Regions from separate parts of the Staphylococcus sp. NRL 16/872 genome, predicted to be linked through region 3. Evidence: predicted binding sites of a transcription regulator. Region 3 holds the regulator's gene; each other region holds the start of a gene.

Region 1 (10,955 bases), 300 kb from region 3:
TGACTGACTACTCTCATAAAATTTCATCCTCTACTTTGTTGTTTAGGCCTGATGTAGTTAAGAGTAATGATATTTCATTCCACACGAGAAGTTGATGCATGTTGTTTCACTTGGGTGTTGGAATATCTTGATGTTGTTCTTAATGCATGAAATGAAATGAGCTTTATGAGATTTGTTGTTGACCTATGCACATGAATAGCATTTTAATTTGTCTAGTTGTTGTTTCTTAGTTGTTAGTTGCTTGTTTCTTGATGCTAAATATTCTTCATGATGTTGTTCAATGATGTTAAGACAGAACTAATACATAAATTATTGATTTCAAGCTTTCTTATTTTAATTATTAAAATGAACTTCATTAACGATTACTTCGATATAAAGTTAACTTGCTTTGAAATCTATATTTATTATGCAATATAAAGAATTATCCTACACTATTGAAAATTTCCAAATCAATCACGCTATATTCTTAAAAATTTATTTATATTGTGTATAGATGAAAAATTTTAACGCTTTCATTATAAATTACTTAAAAAGTTTTTATTTTTCACTATTAATTTTTCTTATCTTTTAATTTATAATAGCTTTTATTATCCTCAAAACATGTTGAACGATATTATTTTTCAAAACTATACTAACGATCAGGAGATACACATATATGAGTAGCAACCTTCTCTTACATGAACATATCACTTCCGCACCAACACGTAATATTAACCATGTTATTTTACTTTTTTCGCTAACCAATGAGTTAATTATTTCAATAAATGGAGAAAGCAAAGATTTACAAAATCACATTGCAATCATTAATCAAGGTGATTTATATCAAATAGAAATGGCTAAAAATTTAATAGAACTTAAAATCCCTGTCGCATACTTTTATTTAGAGGATAATACGTTCTTTAATTGTTATTTTGATCGCCATCTTTTACAATCTAACCGATTTATTAAGTCCATCATTTTGCAAAGTATTACTCACTTTTCAAACAATGAACCTCAAGATGAAGAGGCCATCTCAAAAATCATTCAAACACTTTATAAAGAAGCCGTAGTTAGAAACGAAACGAGCTACATCCCTAAAATGTCGGTAGATCATCAAATACTATCGAACATTTTATTATTAATAAATGAAAATATAACTAATAACATTTCTCTACAAGATTTAGCTCAATATGCTGTTATTTCTGAGTCTTATTGTTCCAATTTATTTGTACGTTATCTTAATATGAACTTCAAAGATTTTTATACAAGTTTAAAAATTATTCATGCTTTAAATCTACTATTATCCACAAATCAATCCATCACTGCGATTTCTGAATTATCAGGTTTTAGTAGTCACACAAATTTTACAAATCAATTTAAGAAGTATTTAGGCTATAACCCCAAACAATTTCGTTCAAAATTAAATAGTTTAGAGCCAATGCCTAAAATTAAATTTAGACATTATATAGAAGACAAACATTTAGATTTAATTTCACAATTTGAATTTACGGATCATTTAACCACTGAAACAACTCATATTGACATTCATAATATTGAAACTCAAACCAATACTAAATCTTCGAAAGCATTTATTCATTTTCAAAATACAAATGAATTATTTCAATTTGTATTTAATGATTTTTACAATATTGAACTTTCTCATCTACCTAATTCTGCTATTTTGATTAATGATGTAAGTGACATTCTTGGGCAACAAATCAATTTTAATTTGTTAAATAGATGTTTTGAGAAACTTTTTGAAAAGAAAATTAGTCTAGCAGTTACTATTAAAAATCAATCTGAATTCAAAGAAATTTATCGTCTCATCATTTCATTTTTACAGAGTAATCGAGATTATCAATGGAATAAAAAAATGGTTAAATTTATGCTCGTTTTTGATACTGAATCTATGACTATTCAAGATATTCATATAGCCCATTTAAAGTTAAAAAATAAAAATCGTGCAATTAAATTCGGCTTAATCGTCGATGGCTTACTCCATCAATGTGACACCTTACAAGAAACTTACGATATTATGAATCGCATGAACTTTGACTATTACTTTGTAGATATTGAAAATATTAATACAAAAAATGTATTAATCGATAAACAACGGGGCTTTACACATGCAAGTACACATTTTGAAAACTATATACGTTTTATTGAAGATTCCAAAATACCTTCAACACAATTTGTATATAGCAGTCTTTCGCTACGCTGTTTTAAATATACAAATAATGGTACTCATCCGATACAATTGTCCGATTTAGTATGTCATTTAACTGCTTTATTAAAATACGGGGGTGGCATTTGTTATAAATTAATTGAAAATGATCCTATGTATATTTCACTATTTAATCATCACGGAAGTATCCTTCCCATCATGCATTTGTATCAATTTATAACACCTTTTGTAGATGAACCCATTATCATTGCAAATAACTATCTAATGAGTCGTAAAGATGGAAATTATCATTTTATTCTCTTTAATAAAATTAATGATCGCTATTTGTCCGATAGTAAACAGCACTATCATTTCCAAAATGAATTAAACGAAAATTCACTATTTATAGTAAATACGCTCAATAATGAACATGGCTCTATACAACATTTAATGCCACAAGATAACTTGCCTGTTTATATTGAAAAGAGCATTATGAAACAATTAGATCGCTCTAACCATCCAAAAACTGAATTATTTATTCAAGAAAAAAATCATGCAACATTTCAAATTACATTACAACATGATGAAGTGAAGTATATATGTATTAAACCAGTCTAACTCATTTATTATCTTTAAGTTTAATATTACGTCATTTAGGTAATATATTTTAGTAAGGAGATGATGAGTTTGGATAAACAACAAGCTACTCAAACAATCGAAAAAGTTTTAAAAGAGTCTAAAATTGGTGTATTATCAACTGCTTATAACAATAAGCCAAATAGTAGATACATGGTATTTTATAATGATGGTTTAGATTTATATACGAAGACAAGTACGAAAACTACTAAAGTAGACGAAATTGAAAACAACCCTAATGCTTATATTCTTTTAGGATATAATGAAACAACAAATAATAGTTTTGTTGAAATAGAAGCCACAATGGAAATTGTGAAAGATCAAAAAGTCATTGATTGGTTATGGGAAACACAAGATAAAACGTTCTTTGATTCTAAAGAGGATCCAGATTTATGTGTATTAAAAGTTAACCCAAAAACAATTACACTTATGAATGACGATAAAATTGATACACCTGTAACTATTGAGCTATAAATTTTAACACAATAAATAATAAACTATCTCAAGAGGCTGGGACAGATAAAATGTCTCAGCCTCATTTCACATTTGGCAGTAGCTAACTGAATTGAAAATGCGCTTATATCAAGCTTTTTTCAATTCTAGTTATCTTTGCCTGGCGGGTGGGGCCCCAACATAGAGACTTTCGAAAAGAAAGTCTACAAACAAAGCAAGTTGGGGATACGACGAAATTATTTTAATTTCTGTCCCCCTCCCTTATTTTTATGTACTAATAATGACACATTTGAATATATTGATTTTAATATTTTATTGCATTTCAATACTATATTTTGTATAAATGAGATAGTACTTTCAAAGGAGATACATAATGAAAAATAAAAAAGGCTTAGGATTAGGCATTGCTTTAAGTGCGATTATGCTTATTGTATGTGTTGTATTAGTCGTTATGATGATGACTGGAGGCCAAAAAGAGACCTATTATGGTTATATGAAGGATAATCATACCATTGAAAAAATGGTAAGTGAGCAAACTGAAAAAATTGAAAATAATGTTCAATTACCTTCAAATGCAGATGTAAATGTTAAAAAAGGTGACTTTGTCTTCCTTGTAAAAGAAAAAGGTTCAGATAAATTTTCAAGGATATCTAAAGTCAAACACGATGATGTACCACATGGACTTATGATGAAGATCCATGACATGGGTGACATGAAAGGTATGTAATTGAAATAATAACTTCCTCGCACGAAGATGAAATTCACCTTTGCGATGAAGTTATTTTTTATGCAAATTTTCCCAACAAAAAAGTACCGAGTAAATCAATACTCGGTACAAAAAATGTCAGATTTCTTTTTTTAAATTGATTCTAAATATTTTTCGCCTTTTTCTTTATCATAAACGTTTTCCCATTTAGAAATAACGATTGACGAAAGTGCGTTACCTATAACGTTAACACATGTACGAACCATGTCTAATAATCGGTCCACACCAATGATTAGCGCAAGTCCTTGGGCAGGTATATTCATTGCCCCTAGCGTTGTAAGTAACACTACGATAGAAACGCCTGGTACACCGGCCATACCTTTAGATGCCACCATGAGTGTCACCATTAAAATAATTTGTTCAGAAATTGATAAATGCATGCCATACATTTGAGCTACAAATAAGGCAGCGATAGATTGGTATAATGCTGAACCATCTAGATTAAATGAATAACCAATCGGAATAACAAATGAAGTTACATCCCTTGGTGCTCCAAATTTTTCCATTTTCTTCATCATGATTGGTAATACCGCTTCAGAACTTGAAGTTGAGAAGGCAAGTAATAATTCATCTTTCAATATTTTAATTATTGAGAAAATGTTAATGCCAACCATTTTAGCAACTATACCTAAAACTACAATTACGAAGAATATCATTGCGAATACAACGACTAGTAATAATTTAAGTAATGGAAGTAATGCTGTCGCGCCAAATGTCATAACAGTAGTACAAATAAATGCAAAGACCCCGATTGGCGCTAATTTTAAAATTTGATTAATCATCCAAAATACTGCTTCTAATACACCATTTAAGAATCCTTTTACAGGATCTGCTTTTTCTCCTATTGCAGCTAACCCTAATCCGAAGAACACTGCAAAAAAGATAATAGGCAATAATTCACCTTTAGTTAATGCTTCAAATATGTTTGTTGGTACGATGTTTACAATGGTATCAATAAAATGATTTCCATATGTAGAATGTTCTGCTGCTGAAGCAGATGTTTCATATTTAGATATATCGCCTTTAGGTAATTTGTGACGATCTAAACCAGCACCTGGCTTAAATAAGTTGCCAATGATTAAACCTATAGCGATAGCTATTGTTGTTATAATTTCAAAATAAAGAATTGCTTTCCATCCATAACTACCTATTTTTTTCGAATCCCCTAGATTTGAAATAGATAATGCTAATGCACAGAATACAATTGGAATGATGATCATTTTGATTAAATTTAAGAAAATGTCACCGAAAGGCTTAATATAATTTGCTACATTCGTTTGTCCAAACAATAATAAACCTACTACTACTCCTAGAACCAAAGCAATTAAAACTTGCATTGGTAAACTAATCTTTCTCTTGAACAGAGCCATGTTGGAACCCCCTTCATCTGACATCGCTTAATTATATCAAATATTTTAAAAACGGGATATATAATTTTTTAACCTATTTATTATTAGCAATATTTGATTTAACAAAAATTATTAATTTAGATATAAAAAAGCTGTACATAGACAACTTTATATTGTCTAAATACAGCTTAAATCCTAATGTTAAGGTTTAAAATTTTGATTAAAGTAATTATATTTGGCACCTTTTATACTTTTTTTAGTTTCAGTATCAAATCCTTCTGCAAAAATACCTTTACGCGTACCAATAGGTTGAATAACATAAGTTAAGTTTGGTTCATCTTTAAAAATAACTTCTTTATAATAAACACCCTTTTTAGCACTGTATAGCGTTTTTTCAGATTTCACTTTATCTGTAAGATGCTTTTGTTCTAAATAACTATCAACTAATTTTATATTTCTGTGTCCTTGATACGTTTTCATACCAAAGAAAAAAGCGATAGCTACAACTAAAGAAATAGCAAATATAATTACTACTCTTATAATTATTTGCTTTTTACTCATTTTGAGTCTCCTTTTAATCTACCTATTCAAAATGTCGAAATTCTATTATCTAAATTATTATGAATGAAATAACAAATTTTTTAAAGTAATTACATATTTTTGTAACAAAATCTACTAAATAGTTTATCTCTAATTCAAAATAAATCAACACTTTTTTATATTCTGTAGACGTACTTTTATCATGTTTTTAAAACTCTTAAAAACTCTGTAAAATACTATGGCAACAGTCTTGACATTAGTTTTAGTTCATACTATCTTTAAATAAGTTAAGGGGGGATAAATATGTATGTAAAGGACAGCTATTTAAGTAAACAATTATGTTTTTTATTATATGTAACTTCTAAAGAAGTTATTAAAAAGTATACTTACTATTTAAAAGAACATGATTTAACATATACAAGTTTTATGGTTGTTATGGCTATTGAAGATGATGAAAAAATAAATATAAAATCTCTTGGCCAACGTGTCTTTTTAGATTCTGGAACTCTTACACCTCTCTTAAAAAAATTAGAGAAAAAGGGCTATGTTAAACGTATGCGTGAAAAGGAAGATGAACGCAATTTACAAATTTCTTTAACTGAAAATGGTAAAAAAATTAAGCCTGTATTAGAATCTATTTCTGAGCAAGTATTTGAAGACTTTAACTTTTCTAAAGAAGAAGAAACTGAACTTGTTCATAGTTTACGACACGTCATTACTAATAACTTCGCTAATGCGTCAGAATAAATCATCACACATGACAAAAGCACACATCTTATATTATCCTTTTCATCTATATAAAAGACTTTATACATAATTTACAAACTTTTGTCATGTTCTTTTTCAATCCACATTTTTACATACTTCTTTATAATTGCTTTTACTTTACGTGAGGATATACTCTTTATATAATGAAGTTGAAAATTTTCACTAAACAGTTGTGATTTCAACTCTTATTAAAGGAGAGATTTTATAATGAATAATAGAGACTTTTTTGATCAATCTATTTTTAAAAATAATCCTAAAGATGTATTTCGCGATTTAGGTGAGCAAGTATTTAATCAATTTTCATCAAAGACTTTTCCAACAAATATTTATAATCAAGCTAATCAATATATTTTAGAAGCTGAATTACCAGGTGTTAATAAATCAGAAATTGAGTTAACTTATGAACATTCAACACTAACTATTAGCGTTCAAAAACACGTTTCTGAGCAAACTGGGAAAGTTCAGCTTAGTGAGCGCGCAAGTGGTGAGCTTATTAGAAGATTCGATTTTGAAGATATCGACGAGTCACAAATTAAAGCAAGTTACAACGATGGTATTTTAGTAGTTATTTTACCTAAAGAAACTTTAGACGAAGATAATACTACTAAAATTGAAATTGATTAGTAACATTGAATAATCAAATATTTTTTTCAATAAAAAAACGTAGGATTCATTTTCAGCAATGTTTCCTACGTTTGTTTTTTGTTATTTTGTTGTTATTGAGTGTTTACCATATTCTTTCTTATATAAGTGCCCCATTGTAATAAAGGCTAAAATACCAAAAATTGCTAATAGAATAAATGCTAAATGGCTTGAACCTGTTAAGTTTGATACATATGTGATGACTAGTGGTGGGAAGAAACCACCTAATCCACCCATCATCGAAACAATACCGTTAGCAGCGCCAGATTCTTTTGCAAAATAAGATGGCACTAATTTAAATACTAAACCATTTCCTAAACCAGCACATATACTAATAGTCAAACAGCCAATTGTAAATAATGCGATGTGGCTAGATATGCCTAATAGAATAGCACCTATGATCATAACAACAAAGTCAAACATCAATACTTTTACAGCATTAAATTTATCTCCTAACACGCCTCCAAGTGGTCTTAGAAACGTTGCTAAAGCAATAAATACACCGGATCTAATACCAGCATCTACTTTATCAATTCCGAAATTATGCACTAAGTAGTTAGGTAAGAATAAACCAAACGCTACAAATGCACCGAATGTTATAAAATACCATAAACTTAAGTAATATAACTTATAATTTGAAGATAGCTTTTTCATCTGCGACATTAATGGTACTTTCACTTTAGGCTCCTTATTATCACCTAAAATAAACATTAAAACCGCAAAAAGCGCAATGATAATTAAGTAACTTCTAACTGTTGTTTGCCAACCAATAATCCCGGCTATAGGTGGCGCTAAGAAAGAAGATACTGCAGTTCCTACGTTCCCTACTCCGTAAATACCATTTGCTAAACCTACTTTGTCTTTTGAAAAGTATTTAGGAACTGATGTTACACCTACTGAGAATACTGCTCCTCCAACACCTAAAAAGAACCCTGCTAACATTAGCATCCCAGGTGTTTGAGCTTGTCCTAATAAAAAGATAGGAAATAGTAATACTATAAAGCTACAAAAGAAGACCCATTTTGCCCCAATAATATTAGTTAAATATCCAAATGGAACACGTAAAATAGAACCTAGAATAACTGGAATAGCTAAAATGATTGATAGCTGTTCCGGAGAAACTTTAATATCTTGAGAAATATAAGGCATAAGTGGAGAAATAATACTCCAAGCCATAAATCCTACTACAAGACTTAATGTTTGTAATGTAAGTTGAAAAACTCCCTTATTTTTTTTCATTTTTTCACCTTCACTATTTCATTTTTTCTTTATCAGTAATTGTTATATTAAAAGAGGTCAAAAATAATATTTCAATCACATTACTGATTACATTTAAATTTTAGTTAATTTGTGAAAAAATGAACATAAGGATTTTCCCTTATACTAATGGGAAATCCCCCTATTTTTATATTTATTTTTTACATAAATATAAAGCCATGAAGAAAGCTACAATTCTCGCTTTCTTCATGGCTTTTAGTGTATTCTGTATTATGTTTTTTAAGTTAAAAATCTAATAATTTTTTCTTCAATGCGTATTCTACTAATTCTGGCTTAGACTTCAGTCCCAATTTAGTCATGATATGTGTTTTATGTGCTTCAACTGTCTTAACTGAAACAAACAATTTCTCCGCTATATCTTTATTACCATATCCTTTGGCTATTAATGGTAATATTTCTAATTCTCGTTTAGAAAGAATTTTAAAAGGATCATTCGTAGATGCCTCGTCTATATTCGTATGATTAACAAATTCATTGACTAACGACGTTGTTAATTTCATATCTACATATGTTTCACCTTTGTATACCGTACGTACTGCCAATATTAATTGTTCATCAGGTGAGTTTTTTAAGATATATCCTTTAGCACCATTACGAAGTACATGAAATAAATATTCTTCATCATCATACATTGTTAGTATTAAAATTTTGGTTTCCGGAAAACTTTCAGCAATTTTACTTGTGGCGATTAAACCAGATTCTCCTGGTGGCATACTTAAGTCCATGATAAGAACATCAGGTTTGTATTCCATTACTTTTTGATAGGCCTCTACCCCGTCGGCAGCCGTTGCCACAACTTCCATGTCTTCCTGAAAATTTAATATCATTGAAAACCCAGATCTAACAACTGCATGATCATCTGCAATTATAATTCTCAATTCAATTCCCCTAACGTCCTCTAAAGTGGTATTTCTAATGTAATAATCGTCCCTTTTCCTATATGTGTTTCGATATCCACTTTTCCTTTAACAAGTTCGGCTCTTTCATTCATCCCATATAGTCCTAAGCCAGTCCCTTGTGGTTGTGAATTAGGATTAAACCCTTTTCCTCTATCGACAATCTCCGCTATCAAATTATTCTCAGTCTGTTGAACTGATACATCAACTGAATTGACACCAGCATATTTCAAAGCATTAAAGATAGCTTCTTGTACCACCCGATAAACTACAGTTTCAATTTCACTATTAAATCGTTGATCTTTAATATTCGATTGATACATAATTTCTAATCCATAGTTTTCTTCAAATTGTTTAAAATATGACTTAAATGCCGCTTCCAACCCTAAATCATCTAGTGATGATGGTCTCAATTCTACAGACAGATTGCGTATGTCATTGATTAAGTTAGACATTAGACTTTCGATATGCTCTGATTTTTCTATTAATTGTGACATCTCTTGTTGGTATTTCAATAATCTTAATTCTACATCGATATTAAGCATTTCTTGAACCACACTATCATGCAATTCCCTAGAAATTCGCTTTCTTTCATTCTCTTGTGCAGATATTGTTTTACGTAACATTTGACGCTGATACATCTTTTCTTGACGCTCAATTTGAGGTGAAATATCTTGTAGTGTAAATGCATATATTTTTTCATCTTCATCAATACATTGATAAGAAGCAGTAAAAGGTTGCACTTTATTGTTAACCGTCTTCATAAACACTTGAAAGTTCTTATCATTAGGTGTTGATGTATCTAAATAACAATTGATACAACTTTGAAGTGCAAATTCATTAGAATACCCTTCACAGCGTCTACAGATCGCATCCGTCATGACACTGTAATTGTTATCCAGGGATATAATTTCTTGAGCCGCTTCATTCATCGCAATCACTTTGCCGTCAATATTAATAAAGACAATTTTTTCATTTGTTTTTTCGTAATACTTTTTAAGCAAATCCTCTAAGGTATGTTCCTGAGTATTTAGCACATATATCACCTACATTTCTTCAGTAAATGCCCATAACTTACCACTAATATTTAAATTATGATTATCAGGAAGAGGTTTTTCATCCCGTTGTCCTAATAATAGAACACCATACACTTTTTGGTCGTGACATAGTGGTATAGCAATAACTGCCGTCAATTCTTCACTAATTAAGATAGGATATTTAATTTTTTCTTCAGGTGGCAAAGTTTCGGACACGTGTGACAATATCATGCGTTTTGCCGTTTTCATTACCATGCCAGCTAGTCCACGACCTTTTCTCAAAATAATCATTTTATAACGATGATTCAAATTGCCAGATACATATCGCCATTTAATAGGAGATGCTGTCGAATAATCTTCGTATAATGCTACTCCAGCAAAATCATAACCTTCATCTATACGTAAACGATTTAATTCGTCTTGAAAAGTTTCTTCCTTAATTAAAGG
Region 2 (10,955 bases), 620 kb from region 3:
AAGGGTAGTGTGACGTCATGTCATTTGTTCCATATGTATAACTCAGTACACTTACTTTAATACCATGAGTTGTTATCGTATGTATATCTTGTGCTTCCTTTTCAGAATCAAAAATCCCTGTAAATAAAGCCTTATCTTTATAATGTTTCCAAGTTTGAATATTATTATGAACGCCATCATCACCTTGATCGAGCGCATGATTATTCGCACCATTCACCACATCAAAGCCAGTATTCACTACATCTTGCGCTATTTGACTTGGCGTATTGAAACGCTTAAATCCTGAAAAAGGACGATCATCCCCACCAATTGGCGATTCTTGATTCACAAAAGCTAAATCTGGCTGTTGAATATCCTTTTTAATATGCTGATACATAGGAGTAAAATTAAAAGACCCTTTCTGATGTTGCGCATCATTATAAACAACGGGATGAATAAGGTTATCCCCTACTGCCACAACCGATGCTTTCTCGGTTGTATCTGTAACTAGTGTCATTCCACCTATTACTATAAAAATTATAAAAAGAGTAATACAAGTAAAGTAATACTTAAACAATTGAAACGCCTCTTTCATGATGAAATAGAAATAAAGCACCTTTAATACTCAGAGCAATTTTAAAATTTTTATCTATATACTGTTTATTAATTTTAAAATACCTCTAATTTATATTCAATTCAATATTAATAAAGATATAAAAATAATGTTATGCTTAAGAAAAAGTAAACAATTAAGAGGTGTTTACATAATGTTATTATTGCCACTAGCTATTATAATGGGCATTTTTGGATATCTCTTTAAACATTATCCGCCCGAAGAAAAAAATTTATTATATGGATATCGTACTAAAAAAGCATTAAAAAATGAGGCAAACTGGAAAAAAGCGCAAAGTTTATTTTCTAAATTTACTTTAAAGTACTTACCAATAATAATTGCGAGTGGAATTTTAGCTTTAATACTTGAAATTATTATTGGAATTTCTAATAGAAATAATCTTTTTTATATTTTACTAATCATAGAAGCTATTATTACAATATGGTATTTATTTATCATTTATTTTAAAGTAGAAAAAAGATTATAATTTTCCTGACTAACTCAAAAAAGACTACCATGCCGGTAGTCTTCTGCATTATCTATCTTTACCTGAATCGTCCACTTGTTTAATTGCTTTGTCTAATGCATCTGAGAATTTATACATCACTGGTGACCAATTTTTCTTATTTGCTCTAGATTTAGGCGACATATCTTCATTAATAAATAGTGATTTTCTAAACGCAGTCGTCAATTCTAATTGCACGCCTTTATCTTTAAAATCGCGATTCACAAAGTTTTGTTTCAAATCGCCACCAAGATAAGAAGGTGCGATTTTAACAGTAAAATGTTGTTTCAATAATTGTTGTTTAATCGCTTCTTTTAACTCCGTATCTAAACCACCTAAATAAATAACCGGTTTATCACCTTTCGCACCATGAATTGATACAGCAAAGTCTTTTGATTTCACCATATTAAGTAATGTCGGATCATTATAATGTGAAGAAGTCACATGAAACTTTTCAGGATTCTGTTGGTTTAAAACTGTGAACGAATAATAATCATAATGATTATGCTTCGCTACCATTTTTGTTAATTCGGTTGTTCCCTTTTCAATATTACCACCGTGAGGCGCGACAATGATGACATTACTACCTGTTTTCTTAATCTCTTTCTTCCAATCTACACCTTCCTTAGTATTCGCAAAGAGTTGCGTCATGGAACGAAAGTGATCTTTATGTGGAACCACCGGCTTAATTGGTGTAGGAGGTTCCAAATTGACAGTTGGCTCTTTCCCCTTCTCATTGTCATGATTAAGAGGATGAGGCAACTTGTGTTTCGTCTCCTCTTTATGTGGCACACCTTGATGACTGTCCTCTGTTGCTTCTGCTTGTTTATGGAAAAGGACGACCACTAACACTATCACCAATAAACTGATTATCATGATTACCCACTTCTTCAAAAACGAGAAATTGCGTGCATTTTTCATTCTCAAATTAAACATTTCCCTTCTACAATCAATAATTAAATTTGGACGATAGCCGTAAATTAAATGTCATACCCATCCATATCTTCATTATTTAATATAGAAAGTAATCGCCTATTTGAAATCATCCCTAAGTCCTATTATCTCAAAAGGTTGATGTAGAAATTGTAATTTATTTGTTAAGGAGAAATTAACTATGCCTCGCTAGTTGTAGTTGAATTAATATATTAACCCGTTACTTCTTATTATTTAGTCTATAACTTATTAAATAGATAAGTTTAACCCTCTAGTGTGAAGTTGTTTCACATTAGAGGGCTTGTTTTATAGTATTATTCTTCTACTAGCCATTCAATTGTGCGTTTAATCGCTTTATCCCAAAAATCATAATCATGGTCGCCAGGTCTTTCTTCATATTGATATTTAATACCTTTGTCATCTAAATATTTCATAAACTGTTGATTATCATCGTATAGGAAATCTTCGGTGCCACATTGAATCAATAGCTGCGGTAGGTCGACTCCCTTTTCAACCGCTTCATCTACTAAATGATATGTATCTAATTCTGTCCCTTTTACCGTTGTAGCTTGCCCAGTGATTGCTTGTGGTGAGAAATCTGTCCACTCAAGATCAATCAACCCTTGTGCCTCGAACACAGCTGACAATGGTGCTGCTTTTGAAAATAACTCACTCTGTGTCAAAGCAAATTTCATCGTGCCATAACCCCCCATTGAATGACCCGCTATGAAATTGTCTTCACGCTTCGTTGATAATGGAAAAACTTGATGCGCATAATTGAAAACTTCCAAAATATAATCATAATAACTATGGCCATACGCCATATTGGCATACCCACTATGGTCCGCATTCGGCATAATTACTGCCAATTGATGTTCTTCAGCGTAACGCTCAATACTAGTAAAACGTGTATAAGATGTCGCATCACTCGATAAACCATGTAATAATAATAACGTTTTTAACGGCTTCGCTGATTGTGAACGATTAAAAAAGCTATCATCCTCCGGAATAATCGCCACAAACGACTGATTCATCCCAATCGTCGGAGATTTATAATTAATAGTCATTAACGCCATGTTGCTCCTCATCCCTTCAAAATAAACTAGAGTATTATCACCATTTTACACTTTTTTACCCCTATTGATAATCTTAAAATTCCCCAAACAAAAAAGACGCTAGTGATAACACTAACGCCCAAAGTAGCAATTTAAGTTTATATAGGTTTTGGTAGATAAATATAAACTCATATACTTCCCATAATTTAGTAGCAGTAAAATATGAAAAGATTAGGTTGATTCTTGATGATCCTAAGTATTCACACACTTAAGTAATTAATCCTAAAATAAATAATGAAAACTGGTGAGGAGATTTGTAGACTAAAAGTTTAATATACACAACTACTCACACTCTTAAGTAAGTAGTTCTGAAGAGGGCCAACGAATGACGTTGTGTGACGCCCGAGGGAACAGTACAAGTTGAAGACCTTAGAAATTCCCACAGATTTATCTGTGAGGCATTTCTGGCTGAAACTGTACCCTGGGCAAGCATCACAACAGAATGAGTGATAGACCATCTAAGAACTACTAACAACTTAGGAGTAGTTAATTTCGTTAGAAATTATTAAGTACATCTATACGTTACTTCCGAACGAGCCAATCTTTGCCGTTCTTCAGCAACATCTTTTCCTCTTTCAACTCACTTATGATATGCCCAGTTGTTTCACGTGAAATCCCAGACAAATCACTCAAAAGTTGAATCGTCATCACTTGCTTAATCTCATAAAACTCCTCGTTATCATACCCAACGGAATGACACAAATAGTACAATACCTTCTCAACACGTTCCCTCGCTAACTTCGTCGTTAACGCCATCGTGTATTCCATTTGCAGACGTAATTCCGCATTTAACTTTTCAAAAAGTGTAATAAAAATATCCTCATGCGTCTTACATAAATATTCCAATAAATCTTTCGGTATACCGATAACATCACACTCCGTTAGCGCGGTACACATTTCACTCGACATTTCTTTGCGAAACAGTTGCGTCAGTGGCAGCAGTACCTCTTCCTTATACAGTGCACGTACCACATCACCTTCCGCATTAAATGTTTCACGCAAAACATTTCCCTCTAACAACAGATACACATGCGTAGGTTGATCCGAAGAATAATACAATACTTGACCCTTATTATAATGACGTAATAAACATTCTTCTTTATAAGATTGAATCACGCCTACTGGTATATTCAAATATGCAGCTAATTGTTTAAATGCTTGGTCTAATTCAGTTGCTTTATTTTTATTGGAAAATTGATGTTTAGTCATAACGCTACGCTCCTCAAATTTTCACTACACTTAGTTAGATTAGAATACTGACACGCTGCCCATAGCTAAGCGAATAACACCTATGATTGCAAGTATGATAATCACAGCGAATAGAATATACTCTACTTTCGTTAAGCGTTTCTTATTATTACGTTGCACAAAACTATAGACGAATAAACCTGGAATATACAACAACATTGTTAATAATAAGTAGTCGATCCCTGCTGCATACACAAGCCAAATCGCATAAATTGAAGCAATAATACCAATCGTCCATTGTTTTACTGTCGCGTGTCCTTTATGGTCAATTGTATATTTCAATTGATAGAAGGCACTAAACATGTAGGGTATTAAAATCGCACTTGATGCTAAAGAGAACGCAAATTGATAAGCGCTGTCAGTAAAGAGCATACTGATTAAGAATATTTGCACTAAAATGTTTGTAATCAATAGTGCGTTTACCGGTGCTTTGTTTTTATTTTCCTTAGCAAACCACTTAGGAAATAGACCATCTTTCGCGACGATAAATGGTAACTCACCAGCAAGTAATGTCCAACCTAACCATGCACCAAGCACAGAGATAATTAAGCCAATATTCACTAGCACTGAGCCCCAGTGGCCTACAATATGTTCAAGCACTTGAGCCATTGAAGGGTTCGCTAATTTAGAAATCTGATCTTGTTGGATCACACCTTGCGCTAAGACAGTCATTAAGAAATAAATGACTAATACAGAGACAAGACCGATAACTGTTGCTGTACCAACGTCTTTCTTCGTCTTAGCACGACTAGAAAAGACGACGGCCCCTTCAATACCAGTGAAGACCCATACAGTTACAAGCATCGTACTTTTTACTTGAGACATTGTGTCGCCCCAACTAAAGACACCTACGCCACCACTTGTCATGCCATAAAATCCTGCTTTAAAAGTCTCAAAATTGAAGACCACTAGCATACAAACGATAACTAAAAAGATAGGAATTAACTTAGCGACAGTCACAATACTGTTAATAAACGCCGCTGTCTCTACACCCCTAAGGATGAGGAAGTGCACGCCCCATAGTAAAATCGATGCGACGATAATACTTGGTAGCGTGTTCCCTCCTTTAAAAATCGGGAAGAAGTTACCTACTGCAGACATCAATAATGTCGCATATGCTACGTTACCAAGAAAGGCTGCAAACCAGTAACCCCATGCACTTGAGAAACCGATAAAGTCACCAAATCCTGCTTGTGCATAGCTGTAAATCCCACCATCTAAATCAGGACGTTCATTTGTTAAATTCTGAAAGACAAAGGCTAAGGAAATCATGCCTATTGCCGTAATAATCCATCCGATGATAATCGCTAGTCCACCGGCTTGGCCTCCCATATCAGAAATAATATTGAAGGCCCCACCACCAATCATCGAACCGATAACTAAACCAATCAGTGACGTTTTACCTAATTTATTTTCACCTGATTCACTCATACAGATTCTCCTCACATTTAGGAAATTTAGTCGTCTCCCTAAATATCTTCTCTAAATAATGGTTGGCTCATGCATCTTGGGCCCCCACGTCCACGTACTAACTCACTACCTGTGATTTCGATAACTTTAATTCCTTTATCACGTAATAATTGGTTAGATACATAGTTACGATCGTACGTTACAACTACACCTGGGCGAATGCATAATGTGTTTGAGCCATCGTTCCATTGTTCACGTGCACCATCAATGACGTCTCCATTACCTGTAGGAATAAATTCAATGCTGTCGACACCCAACACTTCTGCTAATGTTTCACGTAATTTACTTGAATGCGTAATTTTAATATCATCTTTCGCTTCATCATATTCAATTGTATAAATGTTCATATTATTTTCTTCTTTAAAGATAGCTGAATGCACTGTAAATTTGTCATAATCAATCATTGTGAATACTGTATCTAAGTGCATAAATGAACGACTATTTGGAATTTCAATCGCAATAACTTTCTTGAATGTTGTAGACTCATCTTTGAAAATGTTACGAGCTAAACGTTCGATAGCTTGTGCTGAAGTACGTTCAGAAATACCAATCGCTAATGCCTCTTTAGATAAGATTAACTCATCGCCACCTTCAATATTGAATGGTGAATTACGATCTAACCATACAGGCACATCTGCATCTTTAAAACGTGGATGATGTTTTAAAATATATGTGATGAAAAGTGATTCTCTACGACGTGCTCTCCAATACATACGGTTAATTGTCATTCCTCTACCTACAGATGCTTGAGGGTCACGAGTGAAGTATAAGTTTGGCATAGGGTCTAAGTAGAATGGATATTTATCATCTAAATATTCCACTAAATGCGTTGTTTCTAATTCAATTTCTTCTTTACGTACCCCAGCCATTATTTTGTCGATTAATTCTTGATCTGAGAACGTTTCAAAATACTTTTTAATTTCTTCTTCATGGCCTAAAATCGTTTTTTGAGATTCTGCTAAAATATCGTCAATAAATTGTTCACGTACCGCTTTATCTGCAATAGCTTCAGCAGCAAGCTTTTCTAAATAAACGACTTCCACGCCTTCATCTCTAAGCGCTTGCGCGAATTTATCATGCTCTTCTTGCGCTACTTTTAAATAAGGAATATCATCGAATAACAAACCGCTTAAGTGATCTGGCACTAAATTTTCTAATTCTTTACCAGGTCGTTTTAACAATACTGTTTTTAATTTACCGATTTCACTGTTTACTTGAATTGGTCCTTGAGTCATATTCATTTCCTCCTTTATTTATCTACAGCTAAAGTATAAAGCGCTTACAAATATTTTTATGTGATTTATTTCACATACCAAATGTCTATTACCTCATACTTTTTGGTTATCCAATACACTTTTTTGATTGAATATACAGTTTTACACGTTATTTATGATTAACTGTGCATATTTCATTCATTTACCTATGACTATTTACCCTGCAAAAGTTTTTTATTCAATATTTTGCATTTATAATCATTCCCATTTTTAAAGATATTTTTTGAAAATGAAAATATTAGAAATACTCATTTATCAGCATTTCATAAATAATTATAAAGAAGATTAATTAACAATACTACTATATATATTATGCATTAATTCGCATATTTATGATTAAATAATTTATAATGCACATAGTGTGCCATATCAGGCGACCCAGTCAGAACCATGAGTGTATCATTACCGCCTACCGTACCTAGCACTTCTTTTAATTCCATTTGATCAATAAAATAATTGATACATTGTGCAAATCCTGGTGACGTCTTAATTAATAAATAACTGTCTTGGATAATAATCTTTTGAATTTCAGCCTCATAGTAATGCTGCAATTTAGCTTTCGCATCTGTTTCACGTGTGTTATCTAACTTTTTATAAAACGATTGTTGCCCTGCTACAGGCATCTTAAAGATTTTTAATTCCTTTAAATCACGTGCAATTGTCGTAACACTATATCGCACACCAAAATGTTGCTCGATATAAACTGCAATATCTTCTTTTTTCTTAAAACGATTTTGCTTCACAACAGTTGTGATGAGATCTAGACGTTTACTTTTTTTCATGGTTATAAACTCCTCTAATCCCTGAGATTGAAGACAAACTCTTTCAATCCCTATACTTTTTCGACAAGCCCTCACCTTTAGCATGGCTTATACTTGTCTATCACTTCTAAGTTATCATCATTTTGCATACAATTGTTTATCCATTTCATGAACAATTATTCCAAATCTAGATTTATATAACAATTAACAAATTTTACACAAATTAAACGAAAGTAATATTGTAATCAAATAGTAATACTTTTCCAAAAGACCTACTATTTAAATTATATAAAGGAGATTTGACTATGCATAAATTTACTAAAATTACTTTGTCATCTGTTATTGCACTTGGAACTGTATTAGGAGTTGGATATTCAACTGAAGCAATTCATTCAAACGAAGCACATGCCACACAAAAACAATTATCAAATACTCAAATCGAAAATATCGTTAGACAATACTTTAAACAAAGTCACATTGAAACAGACAACAGTTTTGGTATTAAAGTAGCTAAAAACACTTCTCTTTTTACTGATTTACCTAAAGGTTATGTTCCTGTCGTATACGGAGAAAGAGGGGCTAATAGTTCAGCAGCAGTTTATGTTAATAAGACAACTGGTAAAATCATCGATCGCAATACTCACAATGTTGGTAACTATGATAAAAAACGACAACTTTCTAATGGTGAAATAATGAGTGTTGCGAAACAATACTTCAATAGCCATAAAATAGAAATTGAAAATAGCATGGGTCTTAAAGTGGATAAAAATGTATCACGATACAGCGATTTACCTAAAGGTTACGTCCCTGTCGTATATGCAGAACAAGGTGGCAATGGTGCATCAGTCATCTATGTCAATAAAACAACTGGTAAAGTGATCGATCACAATACGCATAATGTAGGTCATTACGGTAATAAAAAATAACATTAAATATGTGATTTACACACAATATTTATAGCATCAAAAAAACAAATCTAATGGAGACTAAATACTTAGTTTTATAAATTTATTAAAATTATGTGAAATTAAATTTCACAATTCAAACAATAATCTTTTTATATAAATTGTGTTATACTACCCATAGGAGTAATATCCTCATTAACTCCTTCACAAAAAGTTATATTATGTAATAGCTATCGGTCATAAGTTTACTTCCCCTTTGTTAAACTTATGACCTTATTTTTGTCTTTTCACATAATAATTCATTATATTTTATGAAATATATAAAATTTATTTATATTATAAGAACCCTCTTCAATTATACGAACTTATGTTCTATAATGATGATGAGGTGATGAAAATGATGCCAGAAGAATACAAACATGAAACAGATTATCGAAAAATTCCTAGAGAATACTTAGACCCTAATATCCCCCAAGGGCGCGGTATGGTTAAGTGGGCCCCCTTTGCGACAATGCCTGAACAATATGAGCGTTTACGTGAATTTATCGAAGAACAGAATAAAATTACTATGCCCTCACTGTCAGAAGATCAATTTGATACATTAAACCGACAATTAACGCAGAAATACACACAACATCAACTCGCAATGATTAGTTATTGGAGGAATGGTTATATTCATTCAATCGCTGCCTATATACGTCGTATTGATATGTTAAATCAATGTATTACCATTAGTAATGAAAATGGCTCCCAAACCATGAAACTTGAATTTGCCATTATTTGTAACGTTGAATAATCACTAAAGAAAAAACGGGGGCGGGACAGAAATCAAAATAATTTCGTCGTATCCCCAACTTGCTTTGTTTGTAGACTTTCTTTTCGAAAGTCTCTATGTTGGGGCCTCGCCCGCCAGGCAAGGATAACTAGAATTGAAAAAAGCTTGATATAAGCGCATTTTCAATTCAGTTAGCTACTGCCAAAATGTGAAATGAGCTTGTGACACTTAACAATGTCCCATGCTCATTTTCTTTATTGTTAGCTATTCATTTTTTACTTTTCAAAATAATAATTATTTACTAGTTGTGAAACCAGCATAACTAATATCTGCCTCTACCACACGCCCATGATTTACAACAAATGTAGTAGCTAAGCCCTTTTGTACAGGTCTGTATTCAAACATACCACTTGTTTTATCATTCGTGTTTCCACTGACTTTCTTCAAATCTTTACCGTATGCTTTATTAAGTTGGTTTAATGTTAAGTCCCCTTTAACTGTAAATTGAACTTTATTTGCTTTCTTACCGTCTTTAGTTACACCCGTAAATTTTTGATTATACTTTTCAACCACTTTCGTATCTTTAGTTGGCGCAAGTGTAATTCCACTAAATTTCACATTGTCATGTTTAACAGCGTTTACAAAGTTTTTGTCAGTTAAAAATTTAGCATCTTTATCGATGTAACCATTATAAGAATAATGTGGTTTAACTGCAGCATGTGCCGTTTGTTGAACTGGTAACACCGTTGCACTAACGCCTAAAAGTGTTCCAAATGCTAGAGTTGTTGAAGCAATAGTTTTTACTATTTTATTCATGATAGTCCTTCTTTCTGTATTGGATTAATAATACCTCTTTATTATTACACAATGCTCATCCACACACACTGTACTTTAGATGTATTTATCATGAAATTTAGTAAACAAAATGTAATATTATAAAAATGGCTATATACTATCTATTTTATGAAATTTCATTATAATAAAATAAATGAAAGAAAAACGGAGGACCATATTTTGAAAAAAGTATTGGCAGGTATAGTGATCGTATTACTGATTGTTGCATTAGGTTTCTCAATATTTTTTGCAGCAACACATAAAAATTCAAATACCAAGCAAGACAACCCGACTGAAAAGCATGAGAAAAAAGAGAAGCATCAGAAAAAAGAAAGTACAACTGAAGAAAATACACAAGACCAAGATGATACAACAGATAATGGCGAAAATGCCCAATATGAACCAGCAACTCAAGATACACAACAAAATTATACAAATCAAAGTAACTCTGATAATACTGAAGCAAATAAAACACAAGAAACAACACAAACACAAGAACAAGCAAGCAACTCAAGAAAAAATAGCACAGAAAGCGCAACAACC
Region 3 (10,955 bases):
ATTGTTATCGTCTTGAAGATTCTGATGAAGATTTAGGATTTAATGAATATTTTGAAGATGAAGCCATTACCGTGATTGAATGGAGCCAATTCATTGAAGATTTACTACCCGCTACGCAGTTAATTATTAATATTAAAACGGTGAGTGAAACAGAACGTGCGATTGAGTTGATTGCGAAAGGCGACCATTATTCTAAAGTTAAGGAGGAAGTTGAACGTGAATTCACTACTTATTGATACGTCTAATCGTCCTATGTCGGTTTCTTTAATGGCCAACGACCAAGTTTTAGCAGAGCACACAGTAGAAAGTAATAAAGATCATTCAAGTCAATTAATGCCAGGTATTAGAAATTTATTTGAACAAACGAAGTTAAATAAAGAAGAATTAGATGCTGTTGTAGTAGCCAAAGGTCCAGGTTCTTATACAGGTGTGAGAATCGGCGTTACAACTGCAAAGACACTAGCTTATGCTTTAAATACTAAGTTGTACGGCGTATCTTCATTACAAGGTTTAGCAGCTACAGTAGATGAAAGTGAAGCCAAAGATCGTTTATTAGTATCAGTGTTTGATGCACGTCGTGAAGCGGTCTACACTGGCGTTTATCAATATATCGATGGAGAACTAAGAACTATTTTAGAAGACCAATATATTTCAACTAAAGACTTATTAGATTGGTTAAATGAACAACATCAGTCATATTTATTTATTGGCACAGATGCTGAAAAGTTAGCAAATCAGTTAAAAGGTGATATTCAAGCTAATCTACCACGTGCATCTGTAATGTATTCATTGGTGACTGAAGCTGAAGATATCCATACATTTGTACCAAATTATATCAAAATGTCAGAGGCGGAACGCAATTGGTTAAACCAGCAGAATCAGAATTAACGATACGAGCAATGCAAGTCGATGATGTCCCAAGTGTATTTGATATTGAACGTGAAAGTTTTAATGACAGTTCTTGGACAATTGATGCGTTTTATCATGAATTGAATGAAAATAACTTCGCAAAGTATTTTGTTATCATTTTCGAAAATGAAATTATTGGTTATTTAGGGCTCTGGATAGTGATTGATCAAGCTCAGATCACTACCGTGGCAATTCGCAAAGATTATAGAGGTTATGGATTAGGACAATTATTACTTAAATATGTGATGGATTTCGCAAAAACAACATGTGATGTCATGAGCTTAGAAGTTAGGGTAACAAATTATGTAGCACAACATGTCTACACAAATTTGGGATTCCAATTTGGAGGAAAACGAAAAAATTATTATGGAGAAGGCGAGGATGCATTAGTCATGTGGGTGAATTTAAATGAATAATGAAACTTTAATATTAGCAGTAGAAACTAGCTGTGATGAAACAAGTGTCAGTGTGATTAAAAACGGCGATACCATATTATCGAATACTGTATTAAGCCAAATCGAAAGTCATAAACGCTTCGGTGGTGTCGTGCCTGAAGTGGCAAGTAGACACCATGTTGAAGGTATCACTGCAACAATTGAAGAGGCACTCGTTGCTGCTGATGTCACAATGGAAGAGATTGACGCTATTGCAGTAACACAAGGGCCTGGTTTAATTGGGGCATTGTTAATTGGCATCAATGCTGCGAAAGCTCTAGCATTTGCTTATGACAAGCCACTTATTCCGGTTCATCATATTGCAGGTCATATTTATGCGAATCATTTAGAGGAACCGTTAACGTTTCCTTTAATGGCACTAATCGTTTCTGGTGGGCATACAGAATTAGTTTATATGAAAGATCATATGAATTTCGAAGTGATTGGTGAAACGCGTGATGATGCAGTCGGTGAAGCCTATGACAAAGTTGCTAGAACGATTGGTTTACCATATCCAGGTGGCCCAGAAGTAGATAGATTAGCTGCTTTAGGTGAGGATACGTATGATTTCCCAAGAGTATGGCTTGAGAAAGATAGCTATGATTTTAGTTTTAGTGGCTTGAAAAGTGCTGTAATTAATAAATTACATAATTTAAAACAAAAAAATGAAGAAATTAATAAAGCAAATGTTGCTACAAGTTTTCAAAATAGTGTAGTCGACGTATTAAGTACGAAAGCGATTCACGCTTGTGAGGAATATAATGTTAATCGTTTAATTGTAGCAGGAGGCGTTGCGAGTAATAAAGGTTTACGTCAACGTTTACAAGAATTATGTAAAACACATGATATCAAACTCTCTATACCAAGCCCTAAATTATGTACAGACAATGCAGCAATGATTGGTGCTGCTGCATATTATTTCTATAAAGCTGGTATTACAGCAGATTTAGATTTAAATGGCCAAAATAATATGGATATTGAAGAAGCAACTGTTGAATAATTAAAAGTTAGTGTTAAGTACAATGATTTACAAATACATGTGTACTTAGCACTATTTTTAATACTAAATAGAAATTGTGGGAAAATAAGTGCGTCAATAGGGAACGTGTGTACTTATCAACAAAACGTGTATAAACTGTGGATAAGTAGTGCTTAACAATGTGGATATAGCGTAAATTTTGTGTAAAAGAAATGTAAAAGTGCAAGGGAATGGTTGTGGATAACTAGGATAAGTCTGTGGATACTTGATATAAAAGACTTTCAACTGTTTATAAAATTGTGGTTAAAAATTATAAAAAAATAACCAGAAAATTTAAGGTAATTTTCTAGTTATTTTATCTTAAATACTACTTTATAACATTTCTTGTAATTCTTCCCATTCTATCATGACTTGTTCTAATTTCTGTTCGGTTTCCATTTTCTCATTAGCAAGTTCAGATGCTTTGATAGGATCATTAAATATTTCAGGTTGGGTGAGTTGTTCATCGATATGAGTTATATCGTTTTCAAATTGTTCTATTTTTTCTTCACATTGTTCAATTTGACGTTCTAATTTACGTTGTTCTCTACGTTGTTGTTTTTGATTATCATAACTACTATTTTGTTTATTACTTGAAATCTCAGCTCCACCTGTATGATCATCAGTGCGTTCGGCTTCAAAAATTTCTAAGGCAGCTGCTTCTTCTGTCTTTTCAATATAATATTGATAATCTCCAAGATACATTTGTCCCCCGTCTTTATCTAAATCAAATACTTTATTCGCTAATTGGTTAATGAAATAACGGTCGTGAGAAACAAATAAGATTGTACCTTCAAAATGTTGTAAAGCTTGTTCTAACATTTCCTTTGAATCTATGTCTAAATGGTTGGTCGGTTCGTCTAGAATCAATACATTATCTCTTTGTAACATTAATAATGCAAGTTGAAGACGAGCTTTTTCGCCCCCAGATAAATCATTGATGATTTTCTTGACGTCATCTTGTACAAATAAAAAACGTCCTAATACAGCTCGAACATCTTTTTCATTCATATTAGAATATTGATCCCAAACATAATCTAAAATCGTCTTATTAGATTTAAATTCAGCTTGCTTTTGATCGTAGTATCCAATTTGAAGATTAGCACCGAAGACAACCTCGCCACCTAATTTAGCTTGACGATTGGCAATTGTTTTAATTAGCGTTGTTTTACCTACACCATTAGGGCCAATAATAGCGATATGATCGCCTTTAGTGATTTCGATATTTATAGGATTAGTAATAGGTATTTCATATCCGATTTCTAAATTATGAATATGCATAACATCATTACCAGTGTTGCGTTCAAAGCCAAATTGAATATTGGCGCTTCTTGCATCTAACATAGGTTTATCGATGCGTTCCATTTTTTCTAGCGTTTTACGTCGACTTTTAGCCATACCGCTAGTAGAGGCACGGGTAATATTTTTCTCTACAAACGTTTCAAGACGTTTAATTTCTTCCTGTTGTTTTTCATATTCTTGCATACGCTGTTCATAATATTTATCGCGTTGTTCGATAAATTGTTCATAATTACCCACGTAACGTTTAATATCTCCAAGCGCCACATCATAAATTTGTGTCACGATTTTATCAAGGAAGTAACGATCGTGACTAATAATGACGATGGCACCTTTAAAGTATTTTAAATAGTCTTCCAACCATTTTGTCGTTTCTAAATCAAGATGGTTAGTCGGTTCATCTAATAATAATAAATCAGGCTCACTTAATAACATTTGTGCTAGTGATAAGCGTGTTTTTTGCCCACCGCTAAAGTCGTTGATAGGTTTGCCGAAATCTTCTTCTTTAAAATTCAGACCATGCAACACAGTTTTAATCTTACTTTCGTATTGATAGCCCTCAAGTTGTTCAAATTGATTAGACAACGATTCATAGCGTTCCATATGATGTTGATAGTCTTCAGTATCATAATCATTGGCATGCATAGCTAACCAATCTGTTTCTACTTTAATTAAACCTTCCATATTTTTAATGTGTTCAAAAGGTTTAGACATTTCTTCAAACACAGTCGATGAAGAGTTGAGTGTCATTTGTTGAGTTAAATAACCCATACGCAAATTTTTAATTTTAGAAATATGGCCACTATCATAGTCTTCAACACCTGCGATAATCTTCATTAATGTTGACTTACCAGCGCCATTTCGTCCAACGATACCTATACGTTCGCCAGTTTTAACTTCGAAATTAACATGAGTAAATATATCTTCACCATCGAATGACTTCGAAATGTCATTTAATTGCATTAATATCATTCAGGGTTCACCTTTCTATTTTTTACAAAAGTATTTATCACAAAATTGCCTTATACATTACTCTTTATTTTACCGTATAATAAAGTTACATGAAACTAAGATATTTATTTTTAAAAAGTGTTAAGGTATAATATGTCAGTATTCATTATGGGACATAATGTGATTTCAAAGGAATGACTAATTGCACGCAAATTAGTTTGAATACATAGATTAAAAAGTTCAAACAAGAGGGGGACAACTCAAATGGCTCAAAATCAAGCTAAAATTCCTCGTGCAACATTGAAACGATTACCGTTATATTATAGATTCGTTAACACCTTGAAGACAAAAGGAATTGATCGAGTTAATTCTAAAACTATCAGTGAAGCGCTAAATATTGAATCAGCCACGATTAGAAGGGATTTTTCTTACTTTGGTGAGTTAGGAAAAAAGGGTTATGGCTACAATATTGATAGTTTATTAGAATTTTTTAAATCTGAACTTAGTGATAGTGAGGAGATTCATATTGCTATAGTTGGAGTAGGTAACTTAGGAAGGGCACTATTAACATACAACTTTTCAATTCATGACGAAATGACGATTACAGAAGCATTTGATATTGATAAAGATATTGTAGATCAACAAGTCGGTAAAGTGAAAGTTCATCATATGGATGATTTACAACAAGTGCTTGAAACTCAAGACATTAATGTAGTTATTCTAACTACACCTGAAAAGGCAGCTCAAAACGTAGTAGATCAGTTAGTTGAGGCTAATGTAAAAGGAATATTGAATTTTACACCGGCTAGAATAGAAGTGCCAAAAACTGTTCAAGTGCACCATATTGATTTAGGTATAGAATTACAATCACTTTTATTTTTTATGAAAAACTATTCGAACTAGATAGTATTTTGTTTATAGTCTTAATCATTCTTTCGAGAGAAAGAAAGATTTTTTTATTATTTCAATATTATTAAATCCGAACAAATGTTATTGATAATTAAATATTAATCTATTATAATACCTTAGTAAATCAATCGGGAAAGGATGCATTTGACTTTGGTTTGGATGATTATTAGCGGCCTAATCGTTGGGATTTTATTAGGCTTTGTCATGCAACGTACACGCTTCTGCTTAACAGGTGGTTTTAGAGATATGTACGTGCAAAAAAATAATAAAATGTTTTATGCTTTATTAGTAGCGATTACTGTTCAAAGTATTGGACTTGTAATATTAACAAGTTTAGGATTAATCGCAATTCCTTATAGTACATTTCCTGTTCTAGGAACGATTATTGGTTCTTTCATTTTCGGAATAGGAATAGTTCTAGCAGGTGGATGTGCGACTGGAACGTGGTACCGAGCTGGAGAGGGGTTAATCGGGAGCTGGGTTGCCCTCATTATGTATGCAGGCACTGCTGCAGTAACTAAAACAGGCGTTTTGCTTCCAGTTATGAATTGGATTAATAAACCTACGAAGGTGAATACAAGTATGGCTCAAACTACAGGTATTCCAATGTGGGTATTAACAATTATTTTAACTGGTATTACATTATTTGTTGTAGTGAAAACATTACGTAAGCCTAAACCTAAAATGGCAGTACCAAAATTGAAACAAAAGTATACAGGTATTAGACATTATTTATTTGAAAAACGTTACCACCCGTTTGTAGCAGGTATTGCGGTAGGTCTTATAGCATTTATCGCTTGGCCAATGAGTATGTCAACGGGACGTGATCATGGTTTAGGTATTACAACACCTTCTGCTAATTTAATTACATTCTTAATTACAGGTGATACTAAATTAGTAGATTGGGGCGTTTTATTAATATTAGGTATCTTCTTAGGCTCATATATTGCAGCAAGAGGTTCACATGAATTTAAATGGCGTTTACCGGATAAACGTACTATTAGAAACAGTGCAATTGGCGGTATTTGTATGGGATTTGGTGCCTCAGTGGCAGGCGGTTGCTCAATCGGTAACGGCTTAGTAGAAACTGCAATTATGTCTTGGAAAGGTTGGATAGCATTAGTATCTATGATCTTTGGTGTATGGTTCATGAGTTATTTTATCTTCGTAAGACCAATGAAAAAATTACAGCAACAAACTGCACCAAAGCAAGCGAACTCAGCATCTACTTCTAAACAACCTCAAACAACGTAAACAGATAGGAGGAGTAATAATAATGTTATATGAATTAGGTACAGTTGGTATGGTATGTCCATTCCCATTAATTGAAGCGCAAAAGAAAATGCAAACACTTGAAAACGGTGATGAGTTAAAAATCGATTTCGACTGTACTCAAGCGACAGAAGCCATTCCAAACTGGGCAGCAGAACAAGGTTACCCAGTAACAAACTATGAACAATTGGATGACGCTTCTTGGACGATTACAGTACAAAAAGCATAAGCGAATTTTAAGGAAAGTATACTATTTAAAACAAAATACAGAAGTGTGATGTTATATTTTGTAACATATTGTGTCATTTTATCTTACCGATTTTTGCCATCTTGAAAAACTATCATTAAGATATTTTCAAAGGAAGTGGTAATTATGAAGATGGATGACACAATTTTTTTATTTCTTTGTACATTACTGGTGTGGTTAATGACACCGGGGTTAAGTTTATTCTATGGGGGTCTCGTACAATCTAAGAATGTATTGAATACAGTAATGCAAAGTATGGCAGCGATGATTATCGTAACTTTCACATGGATTACATTTGGTTTTACATTAAGTTTTGGAACTGGAAATGACTTAATAGGAAACTTTGATTTCATGGGCTTACAACATGTAGGTTTTGCGATTAATCAAGATTTAAGTCCACATGTTCCGTTTGCGCTATTTATGTTATTTCAAATGATGTTTTGTACTATTGCGGTCTCAATTTTATCTGGTTCTATTGCGGAACGTATGAGATTTATTCCGTTTACAATTTTTATCATAATATGGGTTATTGTCATTTATAGCCCGGTTGCTCACTGGGTATGGGGCGGCGGTTGGATAGGTAAGTTAGGTGCTTTAGATTATGCCGGAGGAACTGTTGTACATATTACGTCAGGGGTGTCGGGACTTATTTTAGCAATTATGATTGGTCATGGTAAAAAGATCGAAAAAATTCAACCCCATAATTTATTAATTACATTAATTGGTGGCATACTTGTTTGGATGGGATGGTATGGATTTAATACAGGTAGTGCCTATTCTTTAAATGATGTTGCATTAGCTTCATTTGTAAATACTGTGATTGCAGCTAGTGGTGGTGCATTCAGTTGGTTAGTACTGGAATACATAATAACTAAAAAGCTTAGCCTTCTTGGTTTATTATCAGGGGTACTTGCAGGTTTAGTAGCTATTACACCTGCTGCAGGTTATGTAAGTTATTTGAATGCATATATTATTTCAATTTGTGGTGGTATCGCATGTTATTTTGTCATTAATATTATTAAAGAGAAATTTAAATATAACGATACATTAGATGCATTTGGTATTCATGGTGTAGGTGGTGTAGTAGGAGCAGTACTTACTGGTGTCTTCCAATCTCATGCAGTTAATGGAGATATTGATAATGGCCTTGTCTACACTGGTAATTTCCATGCAGTATTGATTCAACTTATTGCAGTAGTAGTGGTAGTCATTTATACCATTGTTTTAACTTGGATTATCGGCAAAGTTTTACAAAAACTGATGCCATTAGCAACTACCGAAGAAGAAGATAAAGCAGGATTAGACGAAATTGTCCACGGTGAAAAAGCGTACTTCTACGGTGAGCTTAATAAATTAAATAAAAGATATTAATAGACTATAGACAAACTTTTTAGCATCATTTCTTGTTTAGAAATTAGTGATGCATACACCTAAGCATTGGCTTAGGTGTTCTTTTATCTTAAATGAAAACACGTCCTGACACATCCGATTAGGGGTATTCTAACTGTCTTTATAGTTTGAAAATATATGATTATTAAATAAAGAGGCTATGAAATTTAATATTTTAAGCGTTTAAAATTATGATAAAATATAATTTGAATAGTTTCTAATTTAAGTGATTATTTTATTGAAAATATATCAGTTACATAAAATTAGCGGGGGTCTTTAAAAAAATATAGTCTCCCGTTTTTTAAATTTAGGGTAACTAATCTAAGAATGAAAGTTTATACTGTGCAAACGCTCATTTATGGTTGAACATAAAATAATTATCACAAGATAGGACCGATATTATTAGAAATGATAAAATGAAAAAAGAATAATCTCTATCGTTGGAGGGATAATATGGCTGAATGGTCAAGAGAAGAACGCTATCGTCGTTTAGAAGATGTAGAATCAAAATTAATAGAAGACTTAAAATATCAAGTCTCAACATCTAAATATTGTCAAATATTTCATATTCAACCTGAAACAGGACTATTAAACGATCCAAACGGGTTAATATATTTTGACGGTAAATATTATATTTCTCATCAGTGGTTCCCTTTAGGAGCTGTGCATGGTCTAAAATATTGGTTTAATTATACCAGTAAAGACTTAATCACTTTTGAACCTCAAGGCCCTATACTTAAACCTGACACTGAATTTGATAGCCATGGTGTATATAGTGGAAGCGCCTTTGAACATGATGGTCACTTATATTATATGTATACTGGTAATCATCGAGATGAAGATTGGGAACGTCATGCTAGTCAAATGATAGCGAAAGTAAATGAGGATGGAACAATACATAAATTCAAAGAACCTGTTATTTCTCATCAACCTCAAGGTTACACAAGTCATTTTAGAGACCCAAAAGTGTTTGAACATGACGATGAGTTCAACGCGATAATTGGAGCACAAAATAATAATGAATTAGGTCGATTTTTATTATATAAAACAGTAAATCGTCAACTCGATCATTGGGAATTGGTTGGAGAAATTCACACTAGTTTAGAAGATTTCGGCTATATGTGGGAATGTCCGGATTATTTCAAATTAGATGGAGAAGATGTGATTTTATTTAGTCCTCAAGGGCTTGAACCCAAAGGAGATAAATTTAGAAATATTTACCAATCAGGTTATATTATTGGTGAATTAGACTTTGATACTTTGACATTTGAACATAATGAATTTATTGAATTAGATAATGGATTTGATTTTTATGCACCACAAACTTTTGTTGATGAACATGGTAAACGAATATTAATTGGATGGATGGGTTTACCTGAAATTCATTATCCAACTGATGATGAAGGATGGGCGCATTGTTTAACTATACCTCGTGAATTATCAATGGAGGAGGGCAAGTTACGTCAACGACCTCTTAAAGCATTAGAGAAATTACGCACCAATAAAGAAACAGCATTAGGCTACGCAAATAAATTTACTCGTGTACTGCATCCTTATGAAGGCACACAATATGAATTAATCATTGATATTTTGGACAATGAAGCATCAGAACTTTATTTTGAATTACGCGCTTCTAAAAAATGTTCAACTCTTATTACATATAATACGCGAGAACAAAAAGTAACATTAGATCGTTCAGAGAGTGGCTTATTACCGGATAATGTTACAGATATGACACGTAGTACTATTTTAGATACGCCACTTACTCAGTTACAAATTTTTGTAGATACATCAAGTATAGAAATATTCTGTAATGATGGTGAACGTGTACTGACATCTCGTATTTTTCCAGATGAAACTGCTTCAGGAATTAAAACATCAACAGAATCGGGACAAGTATATTTACAATTTACGAAATATGAATTTAAAGGTGATAGATAAAATGAGAAAGTTATATGCCCTAGGCGAAGCATTAATTGATTTTATTCCAAATGTAACGAATTCTGAATTAAAAGACGTCACACAATTTAGCCGTCAAGTAGGGGGCGCTCCTGCCAATGTGGCGAGTGTAGCTCAAAAATTGGGGGCGAATGCAGAGATGGTAACACAACTAGGACACGATGCATTTGGCGATATCATTGTAGAAACGCTTGATCAATTAGGTGTAGGCACGCAATATATTAGAAGAACTAATGAAGCTAATACAGCGCTTGCATTTGTAAGTTTAAAAGAAGATGGTCAACGTGATTTTTCATTTTATCGTAAACCCTCTGCAGATATGTTATATCAACCGTCTTATCTAGACGAAATTACAATATCCGAATATGATATTTTGCATTTTTGTTCAGTCGATTTAGTAGAAAGTGAAATGAAAACTTCTCACAAAATGATGATAGAGAAATTCGAAGCAGCTAATGGTATCATCGTTTTTGATCCGAACGTGAGATTGCCATTATGGGATAGTGCGGATGCGTGTAAAGCGGCGATTCAAGAATTTATTCCTAAAGCACACGTTGTTAAAGTTTCT

What was found. The regulator Rex, encoded in region 3, represses fermentation and respiration genes when NADH is low (regulators of the CRP and FNR family bind a similar motif). The targets are predictions, from matches to a motif close to TTGTGAAATATTTCACAA.
Region 1: MT340_RS02745 (nitrate/nitrite transporter) is a predicted target of Rex. The motif match lies at 8,646-8,663, and genes of this name have one in related genera.
Region 2: arcA (arginine deiminase) is a predicted target of Rex. The motif match lies at 7,157-7,174, and genes of this name have one in related genera.

Annotation. Positions count from the first base shown of each region.
Region 1 is NZ_CP119327.1:602,890-613,844, reverse strand. It holds gene rsp (AraC family transcriptional regulator Rsp) at 656-2,761, shown strand; gene MT340_RS02775 (pyridoxamine 5'-phosphate oxidase family protein) at 2,831-3,253, shown strand; gene MT340_RS02770 (DUF4889 domain-containing protein) at 3,606-3,959, shown strand; gene MT340_RS02765 (cation:dicarboxylate symporter family transporter) at 4,091-5,368, opposite strand; gene MT340_RS02760 (DUF3139 domain-containing protein) at 5,549-5,908, opposite strand; gene MT340_RS02755 (MarR family winged helix-turn-helix transcriptional regulator) at 6,191-6,634, shown strand; gene MT340_RS02750 (Hsp20/alpha crystallin family protein) at 6,863-7,279, shown strand; gene MT340_RS02745 (nitrate/nitrite transporter) at 7,361-8,536, opposite strand; gene nreC (nitrate respiration regulation response regulator NreC) at 8,800-9,453, opposite strand; gene nreB (nitrate respiration regulation sensor histidine kinase NreB) at 9,474-10,508, opposite strand; gene nreA (nitrate respiration regulation accessory nitrate sensor NreA) at 10,518-10,955, opposite strand, start outside.
Region 2 is NZ_CP119327.1:281,636-292,590, reverse strand. It holds gene MT340_RS01400 (CapA family protein) at 1-574, opposite strand, end outside; gene MT340_RS01395 (SdpI family protein) at 747-1,079, shown strand; gene MT340_RS01390 (poly-gamma-glutamate hydrolase family protein) at 1,128-1,973, opposite strand; gene MT340_RS01385 (alpha/beta hydrolase) at 2,345-3,106, opposite strand; gene MT340_RS01380 (Crp/Fnr family transcriptional regulator) at 3,668-4,354, opposite strand; gene arcD (arginine-ornithine antiporter) at 4,394-5,824, opposite strand; gene arcA (arginine deiminase) at 5,863-7,098, opposite strand; gene MT340_RS01365 (arginine repressor) at 7,455-7,919, opposite strand; gene MT340_RS01360 (hypothetical protein) at 8,204-8,824, shown strand; gene MT340_RS01355 (YolD-like family protein) at 9,201-9,599, shown strand; gene isaB (immunodominant staphylococcal antigen IsaB family protein) at 9,873-10,394, opposite strand; gene MT340_RS01345 (hypothetical protein) at 10,593-10,955, shown strand, end outside.
Region 3 is NZ_CP119327.1:902,445-913,399, forward strand. It holds gene tsaE (tRNA (adenosine(37)-N6)-threonylcarbamoyltransferase complex ATPase subunit type 1 TsaE) at 1-236, shown strand, start outside; gene tsaB (tRNA (adenosine(37)-N6)-threonylcarbamoyltransferase complex dimerization subunit type 1 TsaB) at 217-888, shown strand; gene rimI (ribosomal protein S18-alanine N-acetyltransferase) at 861-1,325, shown strand; gene tsaD (tRNA (adenosine(37)-N6)-threonylcarbamoyltransferase complex transferase subunit TsaD) at 1,318-2,343, shown strand; gene MT340_RS04360 (ABC-F family ATP-binding cassette domain-containing protein) at 2,695-4,632, opposite strand; gene MT340_RS04365 (redox-sensing transcriptional repressor Rex) at 4,876-5,514, shown strand; gene MT340_RS04370 (YeeE/YedE family protein) at 5,671-6,774, shown strand; gene MT340_RS04375 (sulfurtransferase TusA family protein) at 6,797-7,021, shown strand; gene MT340_RS04380 (ammonium transporter) at 7,166-8,410, shown strand; gene MT340_RS04385 (sucrose-6-phosphate hydrolase) at 8,882-10,369, shown strand; gene MT340_RS04390 (carbohydrate kinase family protein) at 10,371-10,955, shown strand, end outside.